3 regions of the Micromonospora sp. NBC_01412 genome follow, and region 1 is predicted to be linked to each of the others. Evidence: riboswitches for the same ligand, from Rfam matches in the RefSeq annotation. Region 1 holds a riboswitch; each other region holds the start of a gene.
The links. A riboswitch is a leader RNA that binds a small molecule or an ion and turns the genes downstream of it on or off. The one in region 1 is predicted to bind cyclic di-AMP.

Region 1 (4,890 bases):
AGCCAGACAGATGCTCCAGCCGGGCGGCCCGGCACCTGGATCGCCGGCGGGCAGCAGCCGCGTGGACGAGCACCCCGCCATCGGACAGCCCTCGGGCAACACCCGCACCGCGCCCACCCGCGTCACGCCGACCCGGAGCACGGCGCCTTCCCCCACCTCGGCCACGGAAGAGGCCGCGCCGACCACGCCGGCCACAGGAACGGCCACGCCGGTCAAGGCGGCCACGGGGAGGGCAGCGCCGACCACGGCGGCCACAGGAACGGCCGCGTCGACCATGGGGAAGGCAGCGCCGACCACGTCGGTCATGGCGGAAGCGTCGCCCGTCGCGGCGGCGTGGGAGGAGGCTGCCAGGTGCGCGTCGGGAGGCCCGGCCCGGTCGTGACCGCCGTGGTCCCCGCCGCCGTGGGCGCCGTGGCCGAGGGTGTGCATCGCGGCCAGCCCGACCAGGGTGCAGACCAGCAGCGCGAGCCGGGCCCACCGCCCGGCAGTCAGCACCGTCGCCATCCGCACCCGGTCCACGCTAGCCGGTCCGGCGGGACGCCCGGGCCGAACACGCCACGGGCGGCCGCACCGCCGCCCACCGGTCCCGGCCGGCGCGGTGACCTGCCCCCGCACCCAGGGCGGGACGATCGACCCGGAGGCCAGTCGGGGGCATGTTCCGGCGGGCAGGCCGACGCGCGATCGGCGTTCCCAGGTGGGGATGGCTACCATTCCGGGCGATGGTTGTCCGGATTCCGCATCGCCCGCCCCGCGCACCCCGCCGGGTGGCGCCGACCCGGCGGCCGGTGCCGGGCCGCCGCGCCGTCCCACCCCGTGTTCTCCATGCGTGACGGCGCGGGCACCGTCCCCGCCAAAGTCCGGCCGGACGGGCCGGGCCGGGCCGGACGACGGGAACGCTGAACCGCCCGGTACACCGGGCCGCACCCCGCGCTGACACCGTTTGGAGACCGTCGATGGGCGCCGACCACACCCGACCGGCCCCGCCCACCCCACCCGGGGTGCGGCGGGTCCTCGTCGCGACCGTGGTGCCGCTCTTCGTGATCACCGTGATCGCGGCGATCGTCCTCTGGCCCCGCGACGGGGGCCCGCGGGGCGACGGCAGCGCGGCGGTGCCCCGGTACCACGGCACGGTGACCCGGGTGGTCACCGAGGCGTGCCCGCCGCAGCCGGAGACGCCGGAGGACAGCTCGGGCGGGCCGGGCGCGCAGGACGGCCCGTGCGGCACGGTCACCGTACGGGTGGAGCAGGGGCCGGACGCGGGGCAGCAGGTCGAGACGCCGGTCCCGACCGGTCCCGGCGCGCCCACCGTCGCGGTCGACGACCGGATCGTCCTGGTCGAGCTGACCGACCCGGCCGACCCGTCGGCGAGCGCCTACAACATCGCCGAGCACCAGCGCGGCACCCCGCTGGTGTGGCTGGCGGTGGTGTTCGCGCTGGCGATCGTCGCGTTCGGCCGTTGGCGAGGGCTGGCCGCCCTGGCCGGCCTGGCCGCCACCTTCGCCATCCTGCTGACGTTCGTGCTGCCCGGGATCGGTGCCGGCGGGTCACCGCTGCTGATCGCCATCGTCGGCTCGGCGTTGATCATGTTCGTGGTGTTGTATCTCACTCACGGGGTGAGCGCGCAGACCTCCGTCGCCGTCCTCGGCACCCTGGGCAGCCTGGTGCTCACCGGCGTCCTCGGCACCCTGGCCACCGCCGCCACCCACCTCACCGGGTACGGCAGCGAGGACGCCACCACCCTGTCGATGTTCCGGGGCGACGTGGACCTGCACGGCCTGCTGCTGGCCGGCATCATCATCGGCTCGCTCGGGGTGCTCGACGACGTCACGGTCACCCAGGCGGCCACGGTGACCGAGCTGGCGCACGCCAACCCGGGGCTGTCCCGGTTGCAGCTCTACCGGGCGGCCACCCGGGTCGGCCGGGCACACATCGCGTCCACGGTGAACACCATCGTGCTGGCGTACGCGGGCGCGTCGCTGCCGCTGCTGCTCCTGCTCACCGCCGATTCCCGCCCGGTGACCGAGATCCTGACCACCGAGTTCATGGCTCAGGAGATCGTCCGCAGCGCCGTCGCCACACTGGGCCTGATCGCCGCCGTGCCGCTGACGACCGGGCTGGCCGCAATGGTCACCGCGGCGGGCCGGGCCGCCACGGCCCGACCCGGCCGGCCGGGCGGCGACGGGGACGTGCCAGCCTCGCGTACCCCCGGCGCCGGCCGGCACCCGGCGGAGCGGGACCTCGCGCTGGAGGCGCTCAGCGGTGGGCGGCCCGACGACCGGTTTCCGGGCGGGCCGGCCCGCCCCACCGATCCCCCGGCCCGGTGGGCCGGCCGAGAAGGGAGCACGGACAGCGCATGGTGACACTCCGCAGCGTGACCGAGAGTGGCGGCACGCGTGAGAACCGCGTCACCGACTACCGAAAGCAATTGCAAAATGACGCTTTTAGTCGGCATCCGGACGTAGATCCCCACGAGGACTGTCGGGTAACCTCGCTGCCGGTCACCGCCGAAGGCGCGCAGCGGCGCCTGCGGTGCCGCCGCCCAATCGCCGCGAGGCGAACCGGGGACCCAGGTACCTGGGGTGAATCCGCGACAGCGGTAGGGGCCACTTCCGCCCCGAACCCGTCAGCTAACCCGGTCGGCGGTCGATGGAAGGGAACACTGTGACGGCACCCCTGCGCCGCTGGCTGGCACCCGTGGCGGCCGTGTTCGCCGCGCTGGCGATCCTCGCCGGGCCGGCCATCCCGGCGCTGGCCGCGCCCTCCACCCCCAAACCCTCGGGGCACGAGGAGGACGACGAGCCCAAGCTGATCACCGACGTCATCGAGGCCGCCAACCGGGACTACACCCAGGCCAAGGCGAAGCTCGACAAGTCCAAGAAGCGCCAGCTCCAGCTCGCCCAGGAGGTGAAGCTGGCCGAACAGGAGCTGGAAGCGCTCGCCCCACAGATCAGCGAGATGGCCGCCCAGTCGTACCGGACCGGGCGGATCGGCCCGATGGCGGTGCTGCTGGAAAGCGGCGCCCCGGACTCGTTCGTCGAGCGCGCCACCGCCCTCGACCAGCTCAATATGATCAACGCTCGGAAGCTGGGCGAGGTCAACGACGCCAAGGAGCGGGCGGAACAGGCCAAGATCGCGGTCGACGCCGAGATCCGCGAGCAGCAGAAGCAGACCGCGATCATGGCGAAGAAGAAGCACGACGCCGAGAAGTCCCTCGCACTGGTCGGCGGCAAGGGCTTCACCGGCGGACTGGTCAACGCCACGTCCCCGGTCGCGAAGATCGCGCCGGGCCGGGGCTCGGATGGCGACTGGCCCCCCGAGTCGTGCAGCGAGAACGACCCGACCACCTCCGGCTGCATCACGTCGCGCACGCTGCACGCGTACAAGGAGACCAAGAAGGCCGGTTTCCACCGGTTCGTCGGCTGCTACCGCCCGGGCGGGCCGTGGGAGCACCCCAAGGGCCGGGCCTGCGACTGGTCGCTGCAGAACAGCGGGTTCGCCCCCTGGCACAACAACGACACCCGGATGTACGGCAACAACCTCGCCGCGTTCCTCATCCGCAACGCCGACCGGCTCGGCATCTACTACGTCATCTGGAACCGGCAGATCTGGTTCCCGGCGACCGGCTGGAAGTCCTACAGCGGACCCTCCGACCACACAGATCACGTACACATGTCGCTGCTCTGACGACGCCGCCACGCGATCGAGGGCCGTCCCACACACCTTGCGGGGCGGCCCTCGTCGTGTCGCGGTCCCACGAGCGCCTCAGGCGGCGGCCGGGGCCGCCCGGGTGGTCGGGGCGGCCCCCTGGAGCGGGGCGGCTCCCGGGGACGGGGTGATTGCGTCCTGGGCGGCCAGGGCGGAGGCGGCCGGGGCCGGAGCGCCCGGGGCCGCGGTGACGGCCGGGACGGAGCCGGCGGGCACCGCGGCCACCGTCCGCGCCTCGCCCGCGCTGAGCCGGTACGACATCCCGACCACCGCGCACCGCCCGGCGGTGACCTCGGCGGCCAGCACGGACGAGTTGGCGAGCATCGCCTCGACGGTCTGCGCGATGTGGATGTCGACGATCCCGTTGATGTCCTCGACCCCGCGCTCGGCGGCCCGGCGCAGGCTGGGCACCACGGCATCCACCACGGCCCGCAGGTGGCCGACGGGCGGGGTTCCGGTGCTGGCCGCCGCCCGGGCCGCCTGCACGGCGCCGCAGGAGTCGTGGCCGAGCACCACCACCAGCGGGGTGCCCAGCACGGTCACCGCGTACTCCACGCTGCCCAGCACCTCGGGGCCGACGGTGTGCCCGGCGGTGCGGACCACGAAGAGGTCGCCCAGTCCCCGGTCGAAGATGATCTCGGCGGCCAGCCGGGAGTCGGAGCAGCCGACGATCACCGCGAACGGGTGCTGGCCGTCGGCGACGGCCGCCCGGTGGCCGGCGTCCTGGTTCGGGTGACGCGGCACGCCGGTGACGAACCGGTGGTTTCCGGCGTGCAACTCCGCGAGAGCCCGATCCGGAGCGAGCGGGCCGAGATCGCCCGGGCGAGCGGCTGGCAACGGTTCGACCCGCTCCAACCCCGCCTCGGCCATCGACATGCTCAAATGATCCATGCCCCACCACCTCACCCTTCGGCCACACGACCAGCTCCCCCACCGTCACACGCAGCTAAAGGCACGTCAAGCGTTACGTGATACGCATTTCATACGTTGAGAAATCCTTGCGCCCGGGCCCGATGCGGCAGTGGCGCGCGAAGACCGCCCCCGCGCCCCGGTCCGGCCGGGACCGCAGGGGTATCCGGCCGCCCAGGGGAGTGCGCGGGACGGCGCCGCCATAGCATGTCGGACATGACGACGACGGCTGGCGCGAACGGGAGCACCCGGAACTGGACGTTCCTCACCAACCAC
Region 2 (4,890 bases), 1.8 Mb from region 1:
ATCGTCCGGGGGTTGCTGGCCCGGGGCGCGACGGTGATCCTGCGCGCCCACCCGTACACCGGGCAGAACCCGGCGTCGGCGCGGCAGCTCGCCCGGCTCACGGAGCTGCTCACCGCGGACCGGGCCCGCACCGGCCGGCAGCACGTCTGGGGCGCCGCGGCCAGCCGGGAGATGTCCCTGGTCGACTGCGTGAACCGCTCCGACGCGCTGCTCTCGGACGTCTCCGGGGTGATCTCCGACTACCTCTACTCCGGCAAGCCGTACGCGGTCACGGACATGGGTGGCGACGGCGACCGGTTCGTCGAGCTGTTCCCCCTGGCCGGCTCCGGCTACGTGCTGCGGCGCGACGCGGCCAACCTCGACGAGGTGCTCGGCCACCTGCTCGACACCGACCCGCAGGCAACGGCCCGCTGGGCCACCCGCTCCCGCTACCTGGGCGACTTCCCCACCCAGCAGTACGCCGAGGCATTCCTGACGGCAGCCCGCCACGAACTGACCCCAACCTGGACCCCACCCACCCCCCGCCCAACCACCCCTCTTCCCTCTCACCCCCACCCCCACCCCCGACCCCCGCGTTGATCAAGAAGTTTGCGTCAGGGTTGGGCGCAGAGCCGACGGAAACCTCTTGATCAACGGGACCGTGTCCCGTCAGAGGTGGGGGGTCAGGAGGGATAGGACGGCGGCGGGGTTTTCGACGTGTGCGTTGTGGCCGAGGCCGGGCAGGGTGGCCGTCGGGACGGCCAGTTCCCCGAGTTGGGCGTCGGTGACCATGGGGTCGTGCTCGCCCCGGGCCAGGAGGACCGGGACGTCGACGGCGGCCAGCAGGGCGGGCAGATCCGGTGCGCCGACCCCGAAGACCGCGGGGTCCATGGCCAGCCGCCACCGGCCGCCCTCCCGGCGCAGCCCGGCGTCCACCACGGGATCGTCCGGGGCGACCAGCCCGGCCAGGCCGGACACCCGCAGGTAGCGGCGGGCCGCCTCGTCCCGGGAGGCCAACCAGGTCACGGGGCGGGCGGCCAGCTCGCGGGCCCGGTCCAGCTCGGTGGCCGACCAGGCGACCTTGATCCCGAGACCGACCACCGCGTCGACAGGCAGCCCTCGGCCGCGCGCGGCCAGCGCGAGGCCGACCACCCCGCCAAGCGAGTGCCCGAGCACCACGAGCCGGTCGCCGGGGCGCAGCCCCTCGGCCACCCGGTCGGCGAGCCCGGCGAAGGTGTAGACCGACGGCGCCGGCGACCAGCCGTGGCCGGCCAGGTCGGGCGCCAGCCACCGGCCAGGCCAGCGGCTCTCCAGCAGCGGCGCGCAGGGCAGCCACACCTCCCCCGTGCCGCCCATGCCGTGCAGCAGCAGAGCCACGCGCCGGGTACCCGTGTCGTCGGTCACGCAGCGCAGTGTCGCACCGCGCGGCCCGCCGGGCGAGAGGCCGGACCGGGACACGACACGGACCGGGGCGGGACACGACACGGACCCGGGCGGGACACGACACGGACCCGGGCGGACCGGGTCGGGGCACGGGCGGGGCGGGGTCGGACCGGGGCGGGCGACGGGCGGCCCGGCCGGGGTGAGACGGCACCGGCCCCGGCTCACAGGGTGAGCCGGGGCCGGTGGGGGGAGGGCGATCAGGCCGAGTAGCCCCTGGTCGCCGCCCAGTGCGCCAGGGCGGTGGTGCTGATCCAGTACGCCGGGACGGCCGGGTTCGCCGAGTCGGCGATCCGTACGGTGCTGCCGTTGTTGCGGTAGCCGACGACGGCGATGTAGTGGCCGCCGGGGAAGGAGTGCCAGCCGCCGTCGACGTCGGTGGCGTCGCCGGCGATGTTCACCACGACGCCGCGCCCGGCGCCGACCGCCGTCACCACGTCGGCCTGGAGCCGGTCGATCTGGGCCCGGGTGGCGGCGCCGCCCGGGATCATCCGGGTCCGGTACGGGTCGCCCTTGACCATCTCGTTGAGCACCCGGGTGGTGTCCTCGGCCGAGTTGGTGCCCATCTCGGTGGTGCCGAGGCGGCTGGCCAGCCCGTCCTGGTTGCTCCCGACGCCGGTGGCGGAGAGCGCGTTGCGAACCGCCGCGGGGCCGCAGTAGAAGTAGGTGGTCTGCGCCTGGTAGTCGTAGTCGAGGGACTTCGACGACGGCGGCTTCGGGGCGGCCGCCTTCGCCGTGGTCTGCTTCGGGGCCGCCTTGGTGGTCAGGTCGGGGTTCGGCGCGGCCGTGGTGGCGCTCGGCGACGGCGAGGCGCTGGGCGACGCGGTCGCGCCGACCCGGGCCTGGGCGCGGCTGGCCACGCCGTCGAGGCGGGGTGCGATCTCGGCCACGGCGGCGTTGGTGGTCTGCCGCGGGGCGGGGGTGTCGTCGGCGCCGGCCAGCAGCACACCGGTGCCGGAGGCCAGCAGGAGCGCCGCGGCCGAGCCGGCGACGACCTGGTACGGGCGCTCGGTGGCGAGACGTCGCAACTGCCGCTTGAGGTGGTCGTTCACGTGTTCCTCCACGGGGGTGGGGCGGAGAGCGGGGCACCCGGGCATGCGTCGTCGCACGGCGGCGCGGACGAGACGTCCACGGCCGGTGGGGACCGCTCTGGGAAGACGCCCGGTCAGCCGGGCGTACGGGCGGGTGCGCGGGTCAGCTCGTCAGCCCAGGGGCGACGGACGCGGGCACCATGGCGCCGCAGTGGAGGAACAACCGAGGGATGGGGTCGCGCTGCACGAGGATGGCACTCCTTCCGACACCGCCTACCGGGTTAGCTGACGGATTCGGGCGGGAAGATCGCCCTACCGCAGGCCGTGGCCCGCGGATTCACCCCACACTGCATTGGGTCCCCGGTTCGTGATGGTCACGATTGAGCGGGTCGGCGCGGCGTCGCCTCTTGCGATCGGGTACCGCACCGGACGGGCCGACATTACTGGCCGGTCGAAGCCCTGCCAACCCCCTCCCACCTGCCTAAACCCTCTCCGATCAACTTTCTTGCGGCACATTGGGAACTGACGTGACTCAATGGGATTACGGGCCTTCGGGGTGCCGCAGGGCGACAACCGGACGATTGGTCGTGATCGTCGGTGAGTTGTGTCGGCCGATCCACCCCGATGGGTCGACTGCCCGTTTACCCGAGCGACGTGACCGGCATCACCCAAGAAATCCGGGGCCGGCCACCGCGACGCCCGGATCGGGTCAGCTACCGCCCGGATCGGGTCAGCCGGCCCGGGCCGGACGCCAGCGGGCGGCGGGGACGATGCGGCCGGCCGCCGCCGTCGCTGCCCGGGGCGTGGGCGACCGGACGGGGCGGGCCCGCTCCGCAGCGGCGTACGCCTCGACGGCCAGCGTCCGGGCGGCCTCGGCGGCCAGCTCGGCGTCGCGCCAGGCCGCCCGCTCCCGGGCCACCGCCGCCCGGTGGCCGGCCTGCCTCCCGTCCCGCACCGCCCGGGCCAGCACGACCTCCTGCTGGGCCGGGTGCAGCCGGGGGTTCCAGCCGCCCCGGTGCGCGAAGACGTCGCAGAGCTGCCGGATGGACAGCTCGCCGCGCAGGTGGGCGGCCGTCGCGGCGTGGTGCAGCCAACGCTCCCGGGCGGCGTACTCGGCGGGGGTTCGGGGGGTGCGCGGCGCAGGCAGGGCCCCCGCGCCGGAGAAGCGCCGCGCGGCGGCCTCCGCCTCGTCGTACGCCTGCCAGGCCCGATCGAGGGCGTCCTGGGCGGCCAGCCACGCTTCGCGCCGCCGGCGGGCGGTCCGGGCGGCGCCGACGGCGGCCACCCCCACCTCCTCGGCGTACCGGCGCAGGTCGGTGGCCTCCTCGATGACCGGGTCGACGGCGGGCGGGGCGGGGTCGACCGCCGGCCGGTCCCGCTGCGGGCGGGCGACCAGGGCGGTGAGCACCCCGAGCGCCACCACGAGCAGCACCGACCAGATGGCGGCGGCCAGCGGCACCTCGACGAGGAACTGGTAGAGAACGATGTCCATGGTCGGCACCTCACGGAGGGTGGATGCGGGAAGCGGGCTCCGCGCGCCACCGGGTGGGGCGCGGGGCGCCACCGGGCCGGGCGGACGGGTGCGGTGGTGAGGTTTCGCGAGAGGGCGGTGTCGCGGGCGGGTCAGCCGCGCGGCGGCGCGCGCGACCCGGCGGTCGCCGGGGCGGGGCCGACGGGCATCCGGGGCGCCGGGGCCGGGTCGACCACGGACCGGCCCGCCGGGCCGGGCGGGACCGCGGCGGGGTGCGCGGGGGCGGCCGGGGTGTCGGCGGCGGCCCGGCCGGGGCCGGCCGCGCGCACCCCGGCGGCCGGGGCGGGGCCGTGGTCGGACGCCCCGATGGCGGGCGTGCTGCCGACCAGGGACCAGGCCGGCACGGGGTCGTGGTCGGGAGCCCCGACCACGGGCAGGCTGCCGGCCAGCGACCAGGCCGGGGCTTGGCCGCCCGCGTCGGCGGGCGGCGCCGGGTCGAACGACAGCGATCCGGCGCCCAGCGAGAAGGCGACCGCGACGGCCAGGCTGGTGAGCATCCGGGCGGTCCAGCGCGCGACCCACCACAGGGGGCAAGTCGGCGCGACGGGAAGCACCCGCTCACGCTACCGAAGCCGGCCGCGGGGCGCACCGCTGGCGGGGCGTGTCGCGACGTCCCGATCGTCCGGTTCTTCCCCGGCCCGCCGGCCCACCCGCCCACCCGTCGCGGGCGCGTTGGCGGCACCCCGGCGGGCGGCGCGGGAGCGGGGCCGGTCAGCGCCGCTCGGGGACGGCGACGTACTCGCGGGGGCGCTCCGTCGTGGGGGCGGCCGTCGTGGGGGCGGCCGTCGTGGGGGCGGCCGTCGTCGCCGGTCCGGGCGGTTCCGGCGGGTCGCCGGGGGCCGTCCCGCCGCCGGGAGCCGGCGGGCGGGGTCGGCGGGGCGGCCCGAGCCGGCGGGTCAGCGGCATCTC
Region 3 (4,890 bases), 510 kb from region 1:
TCACACAGCCGGTGAACGCCGGCCGGTTGGTGGCGAAGTCCGGGTCGATCCGCACCATGCCGGTCAGCGGGGTGCCGGTGTTGAGCTCCGGCGCGCGCAGCAGGTCGAAGTAGTGCGACCAGTCCCAGTACGGGCCCGGGTCCCAGTGCATCCCCCGCACGTTCGCCGCGACGGTGCCGGGAACGTTGTCGTGGCCGATGATGTGCTGCCGGTCCAGCGGGACGCCGTGCCGCAGCGCGAGGTACCGGACCAGCTTCGACGAGGTGCGGTACATCGCCTCGGTGTACCAGGTGCCCTGGGCGGCGAAGCCCTCGTGCTCCAGCCCGATCGACTTGGAGTTGATGTACCAGTTGCCGGCGTGCCAGGCCACGTCCTTGGTCTTCACGTGCTGGGCGATGTGCCCGTCCACCGAGCGCAGCGTGTAGTGCCAGCTCACGTAGGTCGGGTCCTGGACCATCCTGAGGGTGCTCGCGTAGCTGGCCTCGGTGTCGTGGATGAGGATGTACTCGACCTTCTGCCGCTTCGGCCGGTCGGAGAGGTCGTGGTTGCCGTAGTCGCCGGGGTCGGCGCCGAGCGACTGGTACGGCGCGGGGATCCACTCGCAGGAGATGCTCGACGGGCACTCCAGGCCGTCGGGGCGCTCCGGCAGGCGCAGGCCGAGCCGGTCCAGCCAGGACTTCTGCGGGGTCACCGCGCGGGCGGCGAGGGTCACCCGCTGCCCGTCGTCGGTCACCCGGCTCTCGCCGCCGGCGATGGTGCCGAAGACCTCGTCGGCGAAGGCCGCCGCCGCGTCGGCGCCGTCCGCGCCGGCGTACCGGGCGACCGCGCCGTACCAGGCCGCCGGGTCGGTGCCGGCCCCGACCGGGGCGCCGATCTGCCGCTGGTACGACGCGAGCAGCGCCGCCCCGCCCCGGATGTTCGTCGGCGCGTCGGCGCGCAGGGCCGCCTCGTCGGCCCCGGTGAGGGTGGCGGCGGTGTCCAGGGTCTGCAACGACTCGGCGGTCGGGGCCTCGTCGGCAGACGGCTGGGCGGCGGCGGGGGCCGGGCGGGAGTCGTCCCCCCGCGGGTCCTCGTCGCCGGAGTCGTGGTGGGTGCCGGTGGGCAGGCCGGTCACGTATTCGGCGTCGGTGAGGTGCATCGGCCCGTACCCCCCGCTGGTGCTGGGGGTGCCGGCGTTGGTGTCCCAGCGGGACTGGAGGTAGGAGACGCCGAGCAGGACGCTCTCCGGCACGCCGTACTCGGCGGCGGCGTTTGCGTACTGCTGCTGGCGGTCGGGGGTCTGGCCGGCTGCGGCCGGGGTGGCTACGGTACCGAGGGGCACGAGGGCCGTGGTGGCGGCCACGGCGGCACCGAGCAGGATCCGCCTGCTCGACGACGCGACAAAACGGGGCATTGAACCTCCCGAGTGGATGTTGATGAGGTCACCCTCCCGCCGTCGTCCTCCCGCGTCAATAGCTTTCCACCAGGCGTTTTGATGTGAAGGAAACTTCCACACGGTGGTGTGGTATGCCGTGTCACGGCCTGGCGGGTTGCGGATCGATAACGGACGTCTCTACTCTGGTCAATCGTCGGCCGGTAGCTGTACCGCCCAGCCGGGCGGTGACGGTCCGACACCGCCGAGTCGCCTCCGGGCGAGCCGGGGACCCAGGTACGCCGGGGTGAATCCGCAGCGCCGCTGCGGTAGGGCGCTCTCCCTTCCCGCCCGAACCCGTCAGCTAACCTGGTAGGCGGTCAGGGAAGAAGGAGAACGGAGCCCGGTGGCACACCATGCCCCGCGGCGCCCGTCACGCCGGTCGGCGCTCGCCGACCGGATGCCGGCCGCGCCGCGCCCACGCTGGTCACGCTTCACCACCGCCCTCGCCGCCCTGGCCGGCGCCGCCGTCGTCCTGACCGGCGCCCCGATCGCGGCCCACGCCGACCCCTCGGTCGCCGAGATCGAGCGGCAGATCGACCAGGACTGGAACAAGCTCGAACCGCTCATCGAGCGGCACAACGCCACCCGCCAGGACCTCGCCCTCAAGCGCCGGCAGGCCGACGCGCTCGCCAAGCAGATCGGGCCGCTGCAACGCCGGGTCGACGAGGCGATGGACAAGGTCAGCGGCCTCGCCGTCGAGGCGTACAAGAGTGAGAACCTCTCGGCGGTGAACGCGCTGCTCGGCAGCCGCTCGCCCGGTCAGATGATGGGGCAGTTGGAGCTGCTCGACCAGTTCGCCGAGCGCCAGCAGCGCGACGTCCGGGCGGTCATCGACCTCCGCGACGAACTGGACGCGAAGAAGAAGCCGCTGGACGAGATGGTCACCCAGCTCGCCCGCACCGAGGCGCAGCTCGCCGCCAAGCGGAAGCAGATCAACGCCGAGATCGACCGGCTCCAGAAGCTGCGGCTCAAGGTGTACGGCAACGGCGGTGGCGGCGCGCTGCGGCCCGCCCCCTGCCCGGCTGCCTACCCGGGCGGCGGCGCGGGGGTCGCGGTGAAGTTCGCCTGCGCCCAGATCGGCAAGCCCTACGTCTGGGGCGCCGAAGGTCCCAACTCGTACGACTGCTCCGGCCTGATGCTCGCGGCCTGGGCCAAGGCCGGCGTGTCGCTGCCGCACAACGCGGCCCAGCAGCGGTCGGTGACCGCCCGGGTGAGCCGCGCCGACCTGCGCCCCGGCGACCTTGTCTTCTACTACGCCGACCTGCACCACGTCGGCATGTACGTCGGCAACGGCTGGGTGGTGCACGCCTCCCAGGCCGGCCAGCCCGTCAAGATGAAGCGCGTCGACGACGGCCAGATCAACAGCTACGGCCGCCCCGACTGAGCGGCGAGGGGCCCGTTCTGCGGGACGGGCCCCTCGACCACGCCCGCGCCGTCAGCGGGTGGGCCAGGTGTGCCAGTTCTGCCAGGAGCGGCTCGGGGTCGGGCCGCGCTGGCCCTGGTACCGCGAGCCGTACACCTTCGACCCGTACGGGTGCTCGGCCGGCGAGGAGAGCCGGAAGATGCAGAGCTGGCCGATCTTCATGCCCGGCCAGAGCGTGATCGGCAGGTTCGCCACGTTGGACAGCTCCAGCGTGACGTGACCGGAGAATCCCGGGTCGATGAACCCGGCGGTCGAGTGGGTGAGCAGCCCGAGCCGGCCCAGCGAGCTCTTGCCCTCCAGCCGGCCCGCGAGCTGGTCGCCGAGCGAGATCACCTCCAGCGTGGAGGCGAGCACGAACTCTCCCGGGTGCAGCACGTACGGCTCGCCGTCGGGCACCTCGACCGCCGAGGTCAGGTCGTCCTGCTGCACCGACGGGTCGATGTGCGTGTAGAGGTGGTTGTTGAAGACCCGAAAGAGCTTGTCGAGGCGCACGTCGATGCTCGACGGCTGTACCAGGGTGGGCTCGAACGGCTCCAGCGCGAGCGTGCCAGCCTTCAGCTCGCTGACGAGATCGCGGTCGGAGAGCAGCATCGCCACACCATAGCGACCCTGGTCGGTGGGCCTGTCATCGCCCGCTGCACCCGGCGTGCCGCGCTCGCCTGTCGTACACGTGTTCGATAGAATGTCGGCATGGCTTCCTGGTCCGAATTCGCCGCTGACGAGCCACGACTCGCCGGCGGGATCCGCCTCCTCATGCAGCAGTACGGGCCGGGCTTCGGCTACCTGGCCACCGTCCGCGCCGACGGTGGGCCCCGGGTGCACCCGGTCTCCCCGGTGATCACCGACGACGGGCTCTTCTGCTTCATCGTCGACTCGCCGAAGCGGCGCGACCTCGAACGCGACGGCCGCTACGCGCTGCACTCCTTCCCGCCGGAGGACAGCGACGACGAGGCGTACGTGGCGGGGCACGCCCGGCCGGTGACCGACCAGGCCCGGGTGGCCCGGCTCGCCGAGTTGGGGCGGGCCGCCCCGCAGGTGGACTGGCGGCTGTTCGAGTTCACCGTCGACGTGGCGATGCTCGCCCGCCGCTACCAGGGCGGCTCCGTCTTCCCGGGCGGGGGCCCGGGGCAGCCGGCCGTGCAGGTGTGGCTCGACCACCGGGCTGCCGGCGGCGCGGGCGGCGCCCCGGTGGGCGTGCCGGATCAGGGGCTGGCCCGGCACGCCCGCAGCGCCCACCGCGCGGCGGCCTGACCCCCGACGACGACGCCGGTGCCGGCCCCGTCGAAGGACGGAGCCGGCACCGGAGGGTCAGGAACAGGGGTGCGTCAGGCCGCGCGGTACGCGTTCCACGCGGTCAGCATCCGGCTCGCCTGCCCAGCGGTGAACTGGTGCATGCACGAGTCGTAGGTGTAGTCCATGAAGTTGGTGATCGGGTCCTTGCCGGTGGCGGTGCAGGTGTCCCGCCCGGTCGGGCACTCGAACGCCGGCGAGGCCTCCGCCGGGGTGTCGCTCACGCTGTCGCCCGAGCCGGAGCAGCCACCCTGGAAGGTGTGGTACAGGTTCAGCCAGTGGCCGATCTCGTGGGTGCCGGTGTCACCCTGGTTGTAGTTGGTGGCGGTGCCGCCCGGCAGGGACTCGCTCAGCACGACGACGCCGTCCATGCTGTTCAGCTTCTTCTGCGGGAAGGTCGCCCAGCCGAGCAGGCTGTCGCTCAGCTCGCCGAGGTACATGTTGAGGGTGTTCTTGCCGCCCTCACGCAGCGAGGTCTTCATCGAGCGCTCGGCCGACGAGCCCGACACGATCGGGTACCACGCCGGGTTGGTGACCCGGTTGATCTTCTGGAGCTGGAAGGCGAAGGCGGTCGCCGCGCCGCCGGTGGCGCCGCTGTAGGCCTGGTTCAGCACGGTGATCTGCGAGGTGATCAGCGAGTCCGGGATGTTGCCGCCGGCCCGGGTGCTGTTCTCCTGGATGACGTGCACGACGACCGGGATGGTCACGGTGGCGAGCGTGCCGGCACCGGCGCCGGCCCGGAAGCTGGCCCGCTCGCGCAGGG

Region 2: it holds a riboswitch for cyclic di-AMP, as region 1 does, so the genes downstream of both, OG617_RS24130 (C39 family peptidase) here and OG617_RS16890 (coiled-coil domain-containing protein) in region 1, are expected to answer to the same signal.
Region 3: it holds a riboswitch for cyclic di-AMP, as region 1 does, so the genes downstream of both, OG617_RS14375 (NlpC/P60 family protein) here and OG617_RS16890 (coiled-coil domain-containing protein) in region 1, are expected to answer to the same signal.

The regions. Positions count from the first base shown of each region.
Region 1 covers NZ_CP109528.1:3,656,406-3,661,295, reverse strand. Annotated here, with positions in the region: gene OG617_RS16900 (hypothetical protein) at 1-510, opposite strand, end outside; gene OG617_RS16895 (YibE/F family protein) at 954-2,360, shown strand; cyclic di-AMP (ydaO/yuaA leader) riboswitch at 2,527-2,658, shown strand; gene OG617_RS16890 (coiled-coil domain-containing protein) at 2,662-3,684, shown strand; gene OG617_RS16885 (carbonic anhydrase) at 3,763-4,575, opposite strand; gene OG617_RS16880 (helix-turn-helix transcriptional regulator) at 4,822-4,890, shown strand, end outside.
Region 2 covers NZ_CP109528.1:5,454,934-5,459,823, reverse strand. Annotated here, with positions in the region: gene OG617_RS24140 (CDP-glycerol glycerophosphotransferase family protein) at 1-579, shown strand, start outside; gene OG617_RS24135 (alpha/beta fold hydrolase) at 649-1,383, opposite strand; gene OG617_RS24130 (C39 family peptidase) at 1,620-2,516, opposite strand; cyclic di-AMP (ydaO/yuaA leader) riboswitch at 2,706-2,847, opposite strand; gene OG617_RS24125 (hypothetical protein) at 3,181-3,942, opposite strand; gene OG617_RS24120 (hypothetical protein) at 4,074-4,535, opposite strand; gene OG617_RS24115 (acyltransferase family protein) at 4,693-4,890, opposite strand, start outside.
Region 3 covers NZ_CP109528.1:3,144,911-3,149,800, forward strand. Annotated here, with positions in the region: gene OG617_RS14370 (N-acetylmuramoyl-L-alanine amidase) at 1-1,393, opposite strand, end outside; cyclic di-AMP (ydaO/yuaA leader) riboswitch at 1,605-1,745, shown strand; gene OG617_RS14375 (NlpC/P60 family protein) at 1,758-2,798, shown strand; gene dcd (dCTP deaminase) at 2,850-3,428, opposite strand; gene OG617_RS14385 (pyridoxamine 5'-phosphate oxidase family protein) at 3,528-4,088, shown strand; gene OG617_RS14390 (zinc metalloprotease) at 4,163-4,890, opposite strand, start outside.